Regions from separate parts of the Pseudoalteromonas sp. GutCa3 genome, predicted to be linked through region 2. Evidence: riboswitches for the same ligand, from Rfam matches in the RefSeq annotation. Region 2 holds a riboswitch; the other holds the start of a gene.

Region 1 (8,145 bases), on a different contig from region 2:
ACCCACAGCAGGGTTACTGTAGTATTTTAATAGCACCTAAATTACATAAGTTTGAAACCGTATTTAAAGAGTTCTTAGCTGACTAGCTAATTTGAGCAGTTAAATTGATTAGTTAAACTTAGCTACACATTAAAAAGCCCGACGTAAGTCGGGCTTTTTAATATTAATAAATACCGTTAAAACTGGTAGCTTGCGCCTGCAAAAAAGCGACGCTCTGGAGTGTTGTAGTAATACACTTGACCCGTTGTAAAATCAGTATTTGAATCAACAGCGTTATACTCTTTATCAAATAAGTTTTCTACACGAAGCGAAACTTCAATATGTTCATTTACTTGATAATTACCTGCTAAGTTCCAAAGTGTATAAGAGCCTAAGCGAGTCACAGCACCTTGTCGGTCGCTACGGTATTGCATGTCTAAGCTTGCATCAAAAGCACCAAACTGTTTTGCAACTTCCCAGTTAAAAGTACGTTTAGCAACATTACGTAACTCTGCGCCCGTTTCTTCGTCTTCTGCACTCAAATAAGCAAAGTTAAGGTTGCTATCAAAACCAAAAAACTGCTGAGATAAGCTAAATTCAACCCCTTCATAACGTGCTTCATCAATATTAGCTAATGCAAAGTTTGCATCGTAATCAATTTTATCTTCTATATCGTTTCTAAAAATTGCAACATCAACTTGCGCAATATCAAAGTCCACACTCAAACCTAACTCACGGTTTACTGATTTTTCAGGCTGTAAATCAGGGTTACCATAAAGTGGGAAATATAAATCGTTAAATGTAGGGGCTTTAAAGCCAGTACTTTGGCTTATACGAAATGTTGCATCTTCAGATAAATGATAACCCGCAGCTGCGGTATACGTTGTTTCGTCGCCAAATTGCTCGTCGTCATCTTGGCGAACAGTTAAATTAGCTAATACTTTATCTGCATCGTAGTAAGCACCTACAAACACAGCAAGTACATCTCGGCTGTCTTCAACAAATAGTTGCGAACTATGAGATACATCATCGTTGTACCAATTGATACCACCACTAATGTTAAGCTCATCAGATAATAGGTATTGGCCGTTATAATCAATTTGTGTGCGTTTAGTTATAAAAGTACTTGTTGTTGGTCCAACTGAAAAATCAACATATGTATTGTCTGAATCATCCGTTGCTAGCGCTAAATCAATACTGTGCGTTTGGTTAGTGTAGTTTTTACTCCAACCTGCAGAAAGCTGATAGTTTTTAAAATCATCTCGTTCAATCGTACTGTCAGCTGGGCTAAAGCGGCTGTCGTAATCTGCGAAACCTTCACTGTATTGACCTAATAACTTAAAGTCGCCGTAGTGTGCATCTGTATAATTTACTTTAAAACCAAGATTTTTATTTTCATAGCCATCTTCATCTGGTGCTACGCCTTGCAGTACATCAAAGTTATCTGTTTTTTCAAAGCCTGCATTAAATGCTGTTGTTATATCACCTGATTTTACAGAGCCTGCCACTTGATAATTTTGGTAAGAATCAGAACCAAACGTAGCACTCACAGATAAGTTATCTGATTCACGCGTTATAATGTTAATCACGCCAGCAAGTGCATCAGAGCCGTAAACAGCTGCGCGAGAACCCTTAATAATTTCAATACGTTCAATACTATTTAAAGGGACATTATTTAATGCTTTTTGACCAAGTGTTGCTGAGCCTGTACGTACACCGTCAATCAAAATTAGCGTATCGCCAGAGCCAGTACCACGAAGTGACACACCTGTATTTTGGCCAAAACCACCGTTTGGATTAACCTGAAAACCAACTCGCGTGCTTAATAAGGTTGGTAAATCGCGTACGTTGCTTGCTTCTATTTCTGCACGCTCAATAACATTTACACTTGCTAAAACGTCATTGATTGATTGCTCAAATTTATTAGCTGTAACGGTTATTTTTTCAATTGATTGCTCTGCGCCAGACACAGAAAATGAAAGCGCAGCAGAAATAGCAACGCCTAAAGTTGTTTTGTTTAACATGATGTCCCCTACCTTTGCCCACCGCAAAGATTTAAGTAAGTAAGATTGCATCAAGGCCGGTCTCCGGACTCAGTAAGCACATCAAAATATGCAATACTTTACCGTTGCGGGGGCAGTGTTGGGCTTGTAGTCATCATGAAAACGCACCAACTTCCCGATTATCCTGCTAAAAAAATCATTACATGAAGTGGCTAGCAAGCACCTTGAAAATATGTCGCTATTGTGAGTATTTTGTTTACAAATGTCAATGGACGTCTATACAGCTAAAAACCTTTAAAATGCAGTTAGGGGCTAGTATAGTTTGAAGAAATTCCATATTTATCAAGTAGCTTCTGAAGTTGTATTTGTGCAGTAGGTAAGCTTAGTATTTCATCCATTTTATTACTAGTGATCTTATTTGATTTAGAGTTAACTAAAAAGTGCGTTTTATAAACGGCATCTGGTACGTTACTTTTATAGAGTAAATCCATATTAAAAGTATTTTGATTTTTAAAATATTGGTAAGCAATATTATTTAAAACGCCTACTTCCGCGCGCTTTAATAGCAGCATTTTAACAACGTTGAATTCATCAATGGTTAAACTTACTTGATGTTCCTCACTTAAAAATTCGGCATCTGTATTAAATCCAGCAAATTGATACGAGTACCCCAGAACCCCAACCTTTGTTAATGACGTAATGTCGTCAAAGTAAGCTTGCTCATTTGTATTTTCTTTAAGCGTATAAAGCTCATTTTTGGTAATGGTATAAAATTCGGTTTTTTCAATGTTTTCTTGCGCTGATAGTGGGATCCATTGCAGTGCCATTAAAAATAAAACATCAAAATTATTTTTTTCAACTGACAAAGCAAGCCTTTTTACAGGTAGAGACTTAAGTACGAAGTTAAACTCCTGCTGTGCTCCGTTTAAAATCTTAATAAACTCAGGAGCAAAACCCTGCTTTTTTTGCGCATTAATAATAATGGGAAAGTAGCCATCTTCAACCAGTACATCAATATCAACTGTTTTTGATAAGCTTGGTTTGGTAAATGTAAGCAAAACAAATAACAAAAATAATTGATGAAGTTTCATTTTAATACCTTCTAGTGTGAAGTACTTAATTGCATGTGATTAAATATAATAGCTTAAATATCAAAAAGGAGATTAATACATACGGGAGTATCTAGGCAGCAAAGAGGGATAATAGTGAGATATTTAAAAAGAGTAAGTAGCTTCAATCTGTCTGTAAGTATAAACAGATTAAAGCATGCTTAATTTAAAACTATTTATTGATTAATCGCGGAAATTTTTAAACTGAAAAGGCTGACCTAGCTCAGCGCTGCGCACTACTTGCATAGCCTCTTGAAGATCGTCACGTTTTTTACCCGTTACACGTACTTCTTCGCCTTGAATAGCTGCTTGAACCTTAACTTTAGAGTCTTTAATGGCTTTAACTACTTTTTTAGCCATGTCCTTTTCGATACCTTGCTTTAAGCCAACGTTACGAAATACATTTTTACCAGCACGGGTAATATCTTGAAGCTCTAAGCTTGATACATCCATACCACGCTTAGATATTTTGTTAGCTAAAATATCAAATAATTGCATAACCTGAGAGTCTGCTTCAGCTTTAAGCTTAATTGTTTTGTCATTTAGCTCAATAGATGCATCAACGCCTCTAAAGTCAAAGCGAGTCTCTAGCTCACGATTTGCATTATCAACTGCGTTTTTAGCTTCGTTCATTTCTACTTCAGATACAATATCAAATGAAGGCATTGGTTTGCTCCTAACTATTTAATCTTAATTTTATGTGGTAATTATAACGCTAAAATTATAAATCTTTACATTTTTCTGCATCTTGTTCAGGTGCGATATTAAATTAGTTTGATATACTTGCGCCTCTTTTTTAAGCGATTTTAGGATTTGTCGTGACAAGGCGTGTTTATCAAGCAATTTTTTTAATCAGCATAGTAGCTTTTACCTTTTTATTTGCCAAAGAAATAAAAGGTGGCGTTGTAAATTTATTTCCTCATGTTGATAAAGTGGCCCATTTTGGGACTTTTTTTATACTAGCCATAATAATGGATAAAGCGTTTAAGCTTCCTTTATATGCGCAAATACTTTTATTGGCAGGTTATGGCGCCTCTATAGAAATAATGCAAGACGCACTTCCATATAGGCAAGCATCACTCGGTGATTTTTTTGCTGATTTTGCAGGTGCCGCAAGCTACTTTTTACTTAGAGTAATTTTTACACCTCGAAAAAAGAACCCATATGGCTAATATTTTAATTGTCGGCGATGGTGCTATTGGCTTGTTACTTAGTCATTTTCTAAGTGCGTCGCATAATGTCAGTGTTTTAACTCGCAAAAGCCCAACAAATACCCGTTTTTATAGTCGAGGTAAGGGTGCATCTAAAAAAATTGACGCACAATTTATTACATTAAATCAGCTAAATAAAGCAGCTGAATTTGATGTTGTTTTATTTACCGTTAAAGCCTTTCAAGTACTTGATGCATTTACGCAAATAAAGCCATTTTTACCAAATCATTGCTCTGTTGTACTTTCGCATAACGGAATGGGTAATGTTGATGAGGTAAATAGCCAACTAAGCACTCACCAAGCACTCTACTTTTTAACGACAAGCATAGCGGGCTTTAAATCAAACCAATACATTGTGCAGCACACTGGTGAGGGACAAAGTGTTATTGGTGCTTGTAATGAATTAGCTTTTCAAAATAGCGCGCCAATAGCTGATATTTTTAAAGTGATACCCAGCCTAAAGTTTACTAATAACATTCAGCAGCTTCGTTTTGAAAAACTACTCGTAAATATTGCCATTAACCCATTAAGCGCTTTAAGTAATGTAAAAAATGGTGAGTTACGCGCACCTAAGTACAATGCTATAATTTTTAATGCACTCACTGAAGCATGCAATATAGCAAAGGTACAAGGGCTTAATATCCCATTGATTAAAGCACTTAATACCGCTTATAAAATAATGGAATTAACGTCTGACAATTACTCTTCAATGCAGCAAGACGTCGCGCATTGCAGAGAAACTGAAATATCAGCTATATGTGGCTATATTAGCCAACAAGGCAAACTTCACGGTATTCCTACACCTTACAACGATGAGTTGTTTGTCAAAATTCAGGCAAAAAAAAGCGTGGTATAAACCACGCTTATATAAATTCTTAACTTTAAGACGACAAACCTTATGGGCGGTAAACTTTTACCGTTTCAAAGCCTTGTTCGTGCAGCATAAGTGCCTGTAGTTGGCTCATTACGCCTCTGTCACAATATAAATAGTAGTCAGTGTCTTTTGGTAAATCACCAAACTTAGTAGCTAAACGGAAGAACGGCAAATGCACCACTTCAACACCATCGATTTCTAGCGGTGCAGCTTCTTCTTCCTCTGGTGAGCGAATATCAACTACCACAGAGCCTACAGGTAAATCAGCAACCGATTCAGCTTCTTTAAGTTCTTGTTTGGCTTCAACGTCAATATCACGCACATCCATTATGCGTGCGTTGTTTACAACGGTATCAAGTACATCAAAGTCGAACTTTTCTTCTTCACCAAGAATAACGTCTATTTTGGCTTTAACCGTTGGCTTTTTAGAAATAACACCACAGTATTCAGGCATTGTTTCTGCCATTTCGGCCGTACCAATTTGACGAGCAATATTAATAATTTCTTGCTTATCGTGTTGAATAAGCGGGCGTAAAATAAGCGTTTCAGTAACACGGTCAATCACGCTTAAATTCGCTAATGTTTGACTAGATACTTGGCCAATACTTTCGCCAGTGACAAGTGCCTGAATGTTTAACTTTTGCGCAACCACACTCCCTGCGCGCATCATCATACGTTTAAGTACAACACCCATTTGGCTGTTTTCAACGTTTTCTAAAATTTCAGCAACAACAGGTTCAAAATCAACCGTTACAAATTTAACTTTATGTGTAGAGCTATATTTTTTCCATAAGTAGTAGCTTGCTTGCTTAACGCCAATTTCGTGCGCTGCGCCACCTAGATTAAAGAATAAAAAGTGCGTGCGTGCGCCTTTTCGAATCATTTGGTAACTTGCTACGCCAGAGTCAAAACCACCAGACATAAGCGAAAGCACATCTTCTTGAGTTGGCAGAGGAAAACCAGCCATACCAAAATGTGTATGAGAAACAATGTAAGCTTTATCGTCTTTTACTTCTAGGCGTATTGTTACTTCTGGGCGGCTAAGCTTTACGCTTGCGCCTTCAATATGCTGATTTAATCCACCACCAACATAACGCTCTAAATCAGTTGAGGTAAAATCGTGTTGCCCTATGCGCTTAGCACGAACACAAAAGGTTTTACCTACAATAGTATGACCAACTAAAGCGATGGTTTTTTGATAAATATCATCAAGAGTTTCGAATTGTGTTTCGGTTACTTCAATAAATTGAACAATGCCAGGGATGCGTTTAAGGCTATCGATAAAATCAAGGCGAACTTGCGCGTCTTCAAGCTTTGTAACAACTGAAATGTTATCCCAGTTATTTCTTACTTGTACTTTTTCGTCAACACGGCGCAATACAATTTTAATGTTATTTTCTAACACTTTAGTAAAGCGTTTACGGACTGAACGGCTTTTAATGGCTATTTCAGGATGTAGTTTGACGATAAATTTAAGCATAGTTCACTCTTAGACTGCGGGAATTCGCGCTCCCAGGCATTTGGCGCGGGATTATAGCAAAAAATTCAGCGCCTAGGAAACAGCCTATTACTATCGATTAAACTACAGCTAGGGCCTGTTTATCTTTCGAGGTTAAATTTACAGCAGTGTGTTTGGTATTTAGGCAAGGCAGAGCCTATGTAGTGTGGTTATTCCCCATAAATAGGCGATAACGTAGCATAAATGCCAAACAAGCGCTGCCCAAAGGGTTCAGCCTAGGGGCGATTAACTCTTTGTTGCTCGGTTTTTACTTAGCCCACTAGGTTACAAACCTCGCGTCGCGATTTAATCGCCCCTAGATTGAACAAATTTTAATCCTGAAAGGTCAACAGGCCCTAAGGCTTGTTGCGCTAATTCAGTATATTTTTCACGTAGCAGGTTCATTTTATCAATGCTTTTATCGGTACTGTACGCTCTAAATAATGTAAGTACTTTTAAAATGCCATGATATATATCTTGCTCAGCAAGCGTACCACTTGGCCTACGGGCTTTAATATAAGGCGTCCAAAAACTAACCGTTAACTTTAATGTATGTGCTAAATCAATGACATCTTGCTCATCAATAGCAATCATTTCACTGTCGCGAAGTCCTAAAATAATTTTACGAACTTGCTCTAACAACTCTAACTGAAAATCAATATAAGCTTGTTTTAAATCAGCATCTCTAGAGAGAATATCCCCAAGATTATCGTAAAAAAAATGATAGCGCCACATCAGCTCAAATAACGAATCTAGGTAAGCCGTTAAATGATTAAATGCATCATCATCTTTATTAATAGGTTTAAAGTGAGTATTTAAATGATCGCGATACAGCGCAAAAATATGACGGATAATGTCTTCTTTATTTTTAAAATGATAATAAAGATTACCCGGGCTCATCCCTAAGTTTGATGCAATATGATTTGTCGTTATTGCACGCTCACCATTTTCGTTAAACAACAAAATACTGGTGTGTATTATTTTATCCTTGGTATTCATATGCTAATACTCAAATTATCTATAGGCTACATTACACTCAAAAGAGGTAAACAGTATAAACAAATATGAATCATTAAAACACTCCCACCATGGACTGACCTGTTTAAAGAAAGTAAGTGTTTATATGCTTTTTTAGCTAGGCTGCTTTGTGGCATAAACACTGTTAAACTAGCGCTAAAATAATAAATAGTGAACATTATGAAAGTTATTGCAATTTACCCTGGCACCTTTGATCCACTAACTAATGGGCACACAGACCTTATTCAACGTGCAGCTAAAATGTTTGATACTGTATTAGTTGCGGTTGCTAATAACCCAAGTAAAAAACCCTGCTTTAACCTTGAAGAACGTGTTGAGCTTGCAAACTCTATTTTAAGCTACATAGATAATGTTAAGGTGATTGGTTTTTCTGGTTTATTGGCTGATCTTGCACGCGAGCACAATGCTAATGTGCTTATTCGCGGTATTAGAG
Region 2 (8,145 bases):
TATACGTAAGCTCATCAAGTAATACTAAACCAATACTGCTATCAGCAAGCATGCGTTTTGACTCTTGCCATGTTGCTTGGGCGGCTGCAGTATCGGCTTCTTTATTTTGCGTATCCCAGGTAAAACCGGTGTTCATTACAACAAACTCAACACCTGCACCTTGTAATAAATTACGCTCGCCACATTCCCACGTACCTTTAATATATTGGCAGACGGCTGCTTTTTTACCATGCCCTACGCAACGTGCTACAACGCCAAAGCCCGAAGTTGATTTACCTTTACCGTTACCGGTGATTACCTGAAAAATACCTTTTACATCTTGTGCTGCAGCAACGCGCGCATCCACTTGTTCTTTTACTTTTTGCTGACGTTGCTTGTGCTTATCGTTGTTTTGTTCAGTCATTATTGTGCCCTTCATAAATCGAGATAATTTGCTGTATGTTTAAATGCGTTTCGCACATAGTTGCTAATCGTTCTAACTGCTGCTCGCGGTGAGCGGCAATACTAATTGGGTTAATTGAGGCGCTTGGTTTTACCCATTTTAAAATTTGCGATGTAGCATCGGCTTCATCAAACAAACCATGTAAATAGGTGCCCGCAATGGCGTTATCATCGCTAATAAAGCCATCAAACGTAAAACCATGTGGGTGGTTTTCATCAAAGGTTAAAAATGGCTTATCAAGCGCTGCACCTTGGCTAATCCCTGCATGTATTTCGTAACCACTACAGGGTGTTGATTGGTTATTTAAAAGCAGTGTAGCGGTTATTTTAGTTAATACTTTTTGTGCTGTCAGCGTGGTTTCAAAGTCGCATAGAGCAAGCCCATTCACTTGCTTTAATGACGACTCAATACCATCGGGATCGTTGATTGTATTGCCCAGCATTTGCATGCCGCCACAAATGCCAAGTACTTTGCCACCATAGCGTAAGTGGCGCTTAATTTGAGTGTCCCAGCCTTCATTTTTCAAAAAATTTAAATCGCCCAGCACATTTTTACTGCCTGGGAGAATTATCAGATCAACGTCTGGGATCGTTTGGGTATGGCGCACATAATTTATATTAATGTTTGGGTGCAAACGCAGTGCATCAAAATCGGTGTGGTTACTAATGTGGGGAACAAGTAGCACTGCAATATTAATTGTGGCGTTGGTTACGTTATTATCAATTGCAACAGCGTCTTCAGCATCAAGCGCGAGGTCGTGCAAATAAGGTAATACGCCAAGCACGGGTTTGTTTGTGTATTCTTCAAGCCAATCTAGCCCGCCTTGCAGCAAACCTACATCGCCTCTAAAGCGGTTTATAACAAAGCCTTTTACACGCGCCTGTTCTGACTCGCTTAACAACGCAAGCGTACCTACCAAATGTGCAAACACACCACCTTTATCAATATCGGCAATAATAATGACAGGACAATCTACCTCTTCGGCGTAACCCATATTGGCAATATCGTTTTCACGCAGGTTTATTTCAGCAGGGCTACCTGCCCCTTCAACAAGGAGTAAATCAAAGCATTTAGCTAAGCGGTTATGTGAGGTTATTACTGCATCCATCGCCACTTTTTTATAGTCGTGATATTTACCCGCTTCCATATTACTAATGGCTTTTCCGTGAATAATCACTTGTGCGCCCGTATCGCTATTAGGTTTAAGTAAAATAGGATTAAAGTCTATTTCGGGCTCTACTTTAGCTGCTATTGCTTGCAAAGCTTGCGCACGACCAATTTCGCCACCATCTTTTGTTACTGCGCTATTAAGTGCCATATTTTGTGGTTTAAAAGGCGCAACCTTTACCCCTCGCTTAGCAAATACCCTGCAAAGGGCTGCAACTAGGGTACTTTTACCTGCGTCGGAAGTAGTGCCTTGCACCATTAAGGTTTTCATGGAATTACACCCTTCGCTTTCTAAAAAACAATAAACTCAAAAAGAACACGCTACCAATAGCAGCGGTTATAACACCTACGGGCAATTCTTGGTTTTTTAGCAATGAGCGCGAAAGTACATCAACCCACACCATAAATGTACCGCCCACTAAGCTGGTTACTAGCAATCCCGCGATGGTGCCTTGGGAGATAAAAAAGCGCACAATGTGCGGTACCATTAATCCTACAAACCCAATACCACCACACATAGCCACCAGCACAGCGGTAATTAATGAGCTCAAAACCAGCATTAGTATTCTAAAGCGCTGGACCCTAACACCTAATGTAATTGCGCTTTCATCGCCAAGTAACATGGCATTGAGCTGCCTTCTATAGCTCAGCATTACAAACGTACACAATGTAATTACCAACAAAGGCAACCAAAGCGTAGCCCACTGCGCACGAGCAAAGCTGCCCAGTGTCCAAAATAAAATAGCGGCTACCGCCTGAGGGTCGCTCCAATAAAGCAACAAGCTGGTAAATGCACTAAATAAAAATGACAGAGCAACACCAGCTAATAACATTGATTCTACCTGTGCACTTTGCTGCCTACCTGCAATGAGTATTAATAAACTCATAGCAAGCAAGCTACCTAATAACGCTGCTGCAGATAGCATAAAGCCTGCGCTAATACCTGCTAGCGCCATAAGTAACACCACGCCAAATGAGGCACCCGACGATATACCAAATAAGTAAGGATCGGCTAAAGGGTTACGCGTTACCGTTTGTAAAATAAGCCCCGCAATTGCTAAACCAGAGCCAGCTAAAAAGGCGAGTAATGTGCGTGGCATTCTTAGCTCGTAAATAATACGCGTATTAAAAGACGCATCATTTGAGAGTAAAAAACTATTAAGTACGTCTTGAAGTGAGGTTTCTGCTGCACCAAAACTAAGTGCTGCAAATAAGCTAAATAAAGCAGCTGCAGCACTTATAAATAGCGCAAGTGAGTGGCGAGTATTAACTGCGCTCATATTATTTGTAACCATAAAAGTAAGTGATATGAGGGATGCTATTTCCCGACTTCGATATTTGCGGGTGATTATTTACTTGGGCGCAGACACCAAAAACCTCGCCTAGCATGCTTTCGGTTAATACCTCACTTGGCGTGCCTGTATGTGTAATTTCACCGTTTTTAATAACCACTAGTTCATCGCACATTGCAGAGGCTAAGTTTAAATCATGAAACGATGCAAATACCGTTACACCCAACGATTTAGCAAGCTCCATAACCTGTATTTGGTATTTAACATCTAAATGGCTAGTTGGCTCATCCATTATTAACAGTTGAGGTTGCTGGACTATGGCGCGGGCTATCAAGGCACGTTGCTTTTCACCGCCTGAGAGCGACTCAAAGCTTTGATCACTATGATCTGCCAACCCTACGGTGTTGATAGCTTGGATGATTTTTTGTTTATCAATGTTAGTTATTGAGCTAAATAGCGATTTATGAGGCGTTAGGCCAAGCGCAATAACATCAAATACGCTTAAGTTAAATTGCGAAGGTGTTTCTTGAAGTACCACAGCGACTTGCTTTGCATAATCTTCACTTTTAAGTTGCCAAATATCGTGGTTATTAAAAGTAACCTGCCCTGATATTGGCCGGTTAAAACGATATAAACAACGCAGCAAACTCGACTTACCCGCCCCATTTGGGCCTATTAAACCCACAAATTTACCTGGCGATATTTGCAAATTAATATTATTTAAAATGCTTTTATTGGCAATCCCCCACGAAACATTTTTAACGTTAAGTAAAGGCGTGTTTAGCGCTGATTTAGTGTGCAACAGTGAGTCCTTGGTAGGCGTGTACTCACTAACAATACAGCTAACAATAACTAGTGCATTAATAAAAATGAGTAAACCCGCTCGTTAAAAAATTATACCAATCTATTTAGATATAGAACCTATTAAGCGATAAATTTAATTCGTTAAATTGTTCAAATATTTATGCTGATTGGTATTGCTCATTTGTATCTGACTTAAAGCTTTGCGCTAATTACAGTTGCGGGAACAGTCGAGGACTCGCACCTCATTCCAAATGAAGCTCTATTATGGGCGGCTAAGTAAATAATTTAAAGCAAAAAAAACCGCACTCAAAAGAGCGCGGTTAAAAAGGGAGTGTTTTAACTAATCGTTAAAACTTGTATTCCATACCTAAGCCTACGTAGTCTTGGTCAACGTTGTTGTCCATATCGAAGCTTGAATAAAAACCAAATACTTTAATATTTTTATTTAATTTGTGATCAAGACCAACTGAAATTGCTGACTTATCGTCGCTGTCGTCAAAGTCCATATCTTGGTATTGCACTTTAAATGTGTTGTTACCCATGCTGTAAGCAGCATTTAGCAAGTAACCATCCGCTTCTGCGCTGCCATCTACTGCTTCTTGTGTTTGGTACATTGCGCCCAATTTAAAGTTTTCAACTTTACCTTGGATTGATGCACGCACTACGTCGTAGCCATTTACTTCACTATCGGCTGCAATAGAGGCGTATACCGCGCTCTTTTTAAGTGCCACGTCACCGTATGTCACCGCCATTGAGTAACCGTTATCAGCGTCTACATCATCTTCAGCTACAAAAGTAGCAAGTACTTTAAAGCCTTCGTATGAGTTTGATGAATAACTAACTGTATTTCCTAAGCGGTTTTCACCTTTAAATACATTTTTAATGTCGCCTTCAAGATCGTTAAATAAATCTAACTTACCTTGAGATTGCTTAAGCGCAGTATCGTTACGACCAATTACAACCTGACCAAACGCACCTTTTAAACCAACATATTGGTTACGCGCAGAAATATTGTCGTCGTTATCGCCTTTTGAATCAGCATCAGACACATCAACTTGAAACTCAAACTTATATACCGCTTCTAAACTATCATTTATTTTTTCAGAACCTTTAACACCAAGACGAGATGCATTACTTTTTATCTCGGTAAAAGACCCTTCGCCATCATCAGATGATTGCACTGTTACATTCGCTTTACCGTAAATGTCTACGTCGGCAAGTGCATTAAAAGATAAACCACTTAATAGTGCTAAGCATAAGCTCGATTTTACAAATTTCATGTTATTTCCTTGGATAATCACAAAAGACTAATTTTCAAAACTGCTGCATTTTGTCATTCATAAATGACAGTAATATTACAACGGAAATATTAATGTCTTTTTTTGTTAATAAAAATGCATTAAATGTGAAATCAAAATAACATGAAAGCCTAGTAAGTGGTCGTACTTACTTATCTTGCTTTAATGACAAGCTTGGCGTCATTTTCGAAAGTAAATTAACTAAGGTTTCTATTAGCTCTTTTTGCTCGTTGTCTCTGTGATACGCTATAAATACGTCTCTTGAGGTGTTTTCTACCCCTTTAACATGAAACAACTCACCTTTTTCTAAATGCCCTTCAACCAATACTTGAGGTATAAATGCACTACCACCACATTGCAGTATTAAATCAAGTGCAATACGTCCCGTGCTGGTTCTAAAGTAAGGTGGCGTTTTTCCTGTAAACTGACGCGCATGCCAAAGAGAAAAAGTAGTTCCCCAATCAACATACACATATTGATTATCAAAAAAGTTTTCGTTCGTTGCGGTGTCGTATCCGCTTACTGGAATGATTGGCAACTCACAAATTCGCTCTACCACTAATTCATCTACTTTTGGCGGATCAAATAATATTGCCAAATCGAGAGTACGCTCTAATAAAAGTCGAGTGCTCTCTTGTTGTGCTTTAACTTCTGCAACCAACGACACGCCCGGCATCGCCGATACAATATTTGTTATACCAAACTGTAAAAAAGCATCCCAAATATTAGGCGTTCCTGCTAAGCTAATTTGCTTATGCATATTGTCGGCAAGTGCAACATCGACTTTGGCGCGCTGCATGCCCGTAATAATCATTTGTGCGTGCGGTAATAAGCGCTCGCCAGGTGCTGTAAGTTGAATATTATTACGCTGGCGAATAAACAAATTAACACCAAGCCCTTGCTCTAATTGGCGAATTCTAAAGCTCACTGCAGACTGCGTAATATAAAGGTTTTCGGCCGCTTTACCAAAGTGACGCGTACGCACTACTTCAACAAATGTTTTTAATAAATCGATATCCAATTTTTTATCCTCACGATAAAAATAATTTGTTTAATAAATTGCCAAACTTGCATCATACTCCAGCTAATTAATAGGGTATGAGGATAAAGCTATGAGCAATAACATTTCATTACTACGCCAAGCATTTGTTAGCCAACGTCAATTTTATGATGATCAGAATTTTCCACGTGGTTTTAGCCGCAGCGGAAACTTCACCTTATTAGAAGCCAGTATATTAGAACAACACGGTGTTGTATTAAGAGGCTTATACAGTAAAACAATTGAGCCGCAAAACGAACATCAAGAACAGTTTGTAGCAGTAGTAACTGGCTCACAAGAACCTACTAATCCAATCGAACGTGCTTGGGTAAAATACTTAAAGCTAACGACCTGTAAAACTAAGTTTCATACTTTATTTGGCCGCTCAAAAATGTCAGGACCGGCACCGATTAGCCAAGAGTATTATTCAGAAGCGGATAATCTGTAAGTACTTAAGTTATTTGCTTTTTTGCGTTTTAACAGTTACAACTTGTATAAGCAAATATTTTTGCAAAATATAAACAGGGTTGTTCCGTGACGCGAAAAATACTAATAGTTGAAGATACACCTGCAATGGCGCGAGTGCAAAAGCACATCGCGCTTAAAGCAGGCTATGAAGTTGATATAGCAGAGTCATTAGCACAAACAAAAGAGCTTATAAGTAAAAATAGCTACTTTTGCGCTGTAGTTGACTTTATATTACCTGATGCCCCATCAGGTGAAGCAGTACCCTGCACTGTTAATGCTGATATTCCAACGATTGTAATGACGGGCAATATTGATAAAAAAACTCGCGACACCGTAGAAAAATACCCAATCATCGATTACATCATTAAAGAAAACAAACAAGCTTACCAATACCTAGAAAAACAATTACACCGCTTACCTCGCAATGAAAATGTAAAAGTACTCGTTGTTGATGATTCTAAATCGACTCGCCGATACATTTGCAGCTTGTTAGTTCGTCACAAATATCAAATTATTGAAGCACAAGACGGACAAGAAGCATTAAAAATGCTCGAAAATTCACCCGACATTTCAGTCATCATTACTGATAACGAAATGCCAAACATGAATGGTGATGAGTTATGTAGCGAAATTCGCCGCTTATATAGCAACGACGAAAAAGCCATTATTGGTATTTCGGGCTCTGACTCTTTAGGGCTTTCTAGTTTATTTTTAAAAAATGGCGCAAACGATTATTTACATAAACCTTTTAATAGTGAAGAGTTTTACTGCAGGCTTAGCCAAAACGTCGATATGCTAGAGCAAATAGCCACAATTAAACGCCAAGCCAACACCGATTACCTAACTAATCTACCTAATCGTCGTTACTTTTTTGAAGAAACAAGCAAATCACTTAAAAATATTAAAAATAAGCAAGGTTCAGGAGCGCTAGCCATGCTTGATATTGACCATTTTAAAATAATTAATGACACTCACGGGCATGATGTAGGCGACGAAGTATTAAAAGGGCTCTCCATTTGCTTTAGTAAATATTTTAAAAAGTATTTAGTGGCCCGCTTAGGTGGTGAAGAGTTTGCCGTTTACTTTGCAAATGCGGATAAACAAGAAGCACTAAAAAGACTTGAAGGTTTTAGGTACTTTATAGAGGCGAACAGCCAAGAGTTTAGTAAAGAAAAAATCAAATTTACTATATCTATTGGTTTTGCAGATGGGCCTGTTTATCAAATTGATGAATTATTAAAACAGGCCGATTTAAAGCTTTACGACGCTAAAGAATCTGGTCGTAATAAAGTAGTTAGCTAACAGCTCTATTAGGTTAATTATACTTCTGCGGCTGTAATAGCCGCTTTTTTACGTTTGCGTGATTGATGGTAAGAGTCCCAACTAAAAATAGCTAGCGCACTCCAAATACATGCAAACGTTACTAATCTCTCAGCGTCAAACACTTCACCGTAAAACACCACTGCCAATATAAACATTAGGCTTGGCCCAATATACTGAAAAAAGCCTAATGTAGTGTATTGCAAACGCTTAGCGGCGCCGGTAAAACACAGCAATGGTAATGTAGTTACAATACCTGCACTAATCAGTAATGCATTAGTATGCCAATCGTTAGCTGGCAGGCTTGATGTTGCT

Evidence for each region. Region 2 has a riboswitch for cobalamin ahead of CXF64_RS05320 (ABC transporter ATP-binding protein). Riboswitches for the same ligand answer to the same signal wherever they lie in the genome.
Region 1: it holds a riboswitch for cobalamin, as region 2 does, so the genes downstream of both, CXF64_RS16625 (TonB-dependent receptor domain-containing protein) here and CXF64_RS05320 (ABC transporter ATP-binding protein) in region 2, are expected to answer to the same signal.

Annotation. Positions count from the first base shown of each region.
Region 1 covers NZ_PJBK01000090.1:89,580-97,724, reverse strand. The annotation lists gene msrA (peptide-methionine (S)-S-oxide reductase MsrA) at 1-86, shown strand, start outside; gene CXF64_RS16625 (TonB-dependent receptor domain-containing protein) at 177-2,003, opposite strand; cobalamin riboswitch at 2,041-2,224, opposite strand; gene CXF64_RS16620 (ABC transporter substrate-binding protein) at 2,288-3,073, opposite strand; gene CXF64_RS16615 (YajQ family cyclic di-GMP-binding protein) at 3,275-3,757, opposite strand; gene CXF64_RS16610 (VanZ family protein) at 3,910-4,263, shown strand; gene CXF64_RS16605 (ketopantoate reductase family protein) at 4,256-5,158, shown strand; gene thiI (tRNA uracil 4-sulfurtransferase ThiI) at 5,199-6,656, opposite strand; gene CXF64_RS16595 (TetR/AcrR family transcriptional regulator) at 6,981-7,673, opposite strand; gene coaD (pantetheine-phosphate adenylyltransferase) at 7,872-8,145, shown strand, end outside.
Region 2 covers NZ_PJBK01000026.1:28,048-36,192, forward strand. The annotation lists gene cobO (cob(I)yrinic acid a,c-diamide adenosyltransferase) at 1-403, opposite strand, end outside; gene CXF64_RS05310 (cobyric acid synthase) at 396-1,880, opposite strand; gene CXF64_RS05315 (FecCD family ABC transporter permease) at 1,885-2,889, opposite strand; gene CXF64_RS05320 (ABC transporter ATP-binding protein) at 2,891-3,703, opposite strand; cobalamin riboswitch at 3,867-4,018, opposite strand; gene CXF64_RS05325 (porin) at 4,053-4,985, opposite strand; gene CXF64_RS05330 (LysR family transcriptional regulator) at 5,152-6,024, opposite strand; gene CXF64_RS05335 (DUF413 domain-containing protein) at 6,116-6,490, shown strand; gene CXF64_RS05340 (GGDEF domain-containing response regulator) at 6,577-7,812, shown strand; gene rarD (EamA family transporter RarD) at 7,830-8,145, opposite strand, start outside.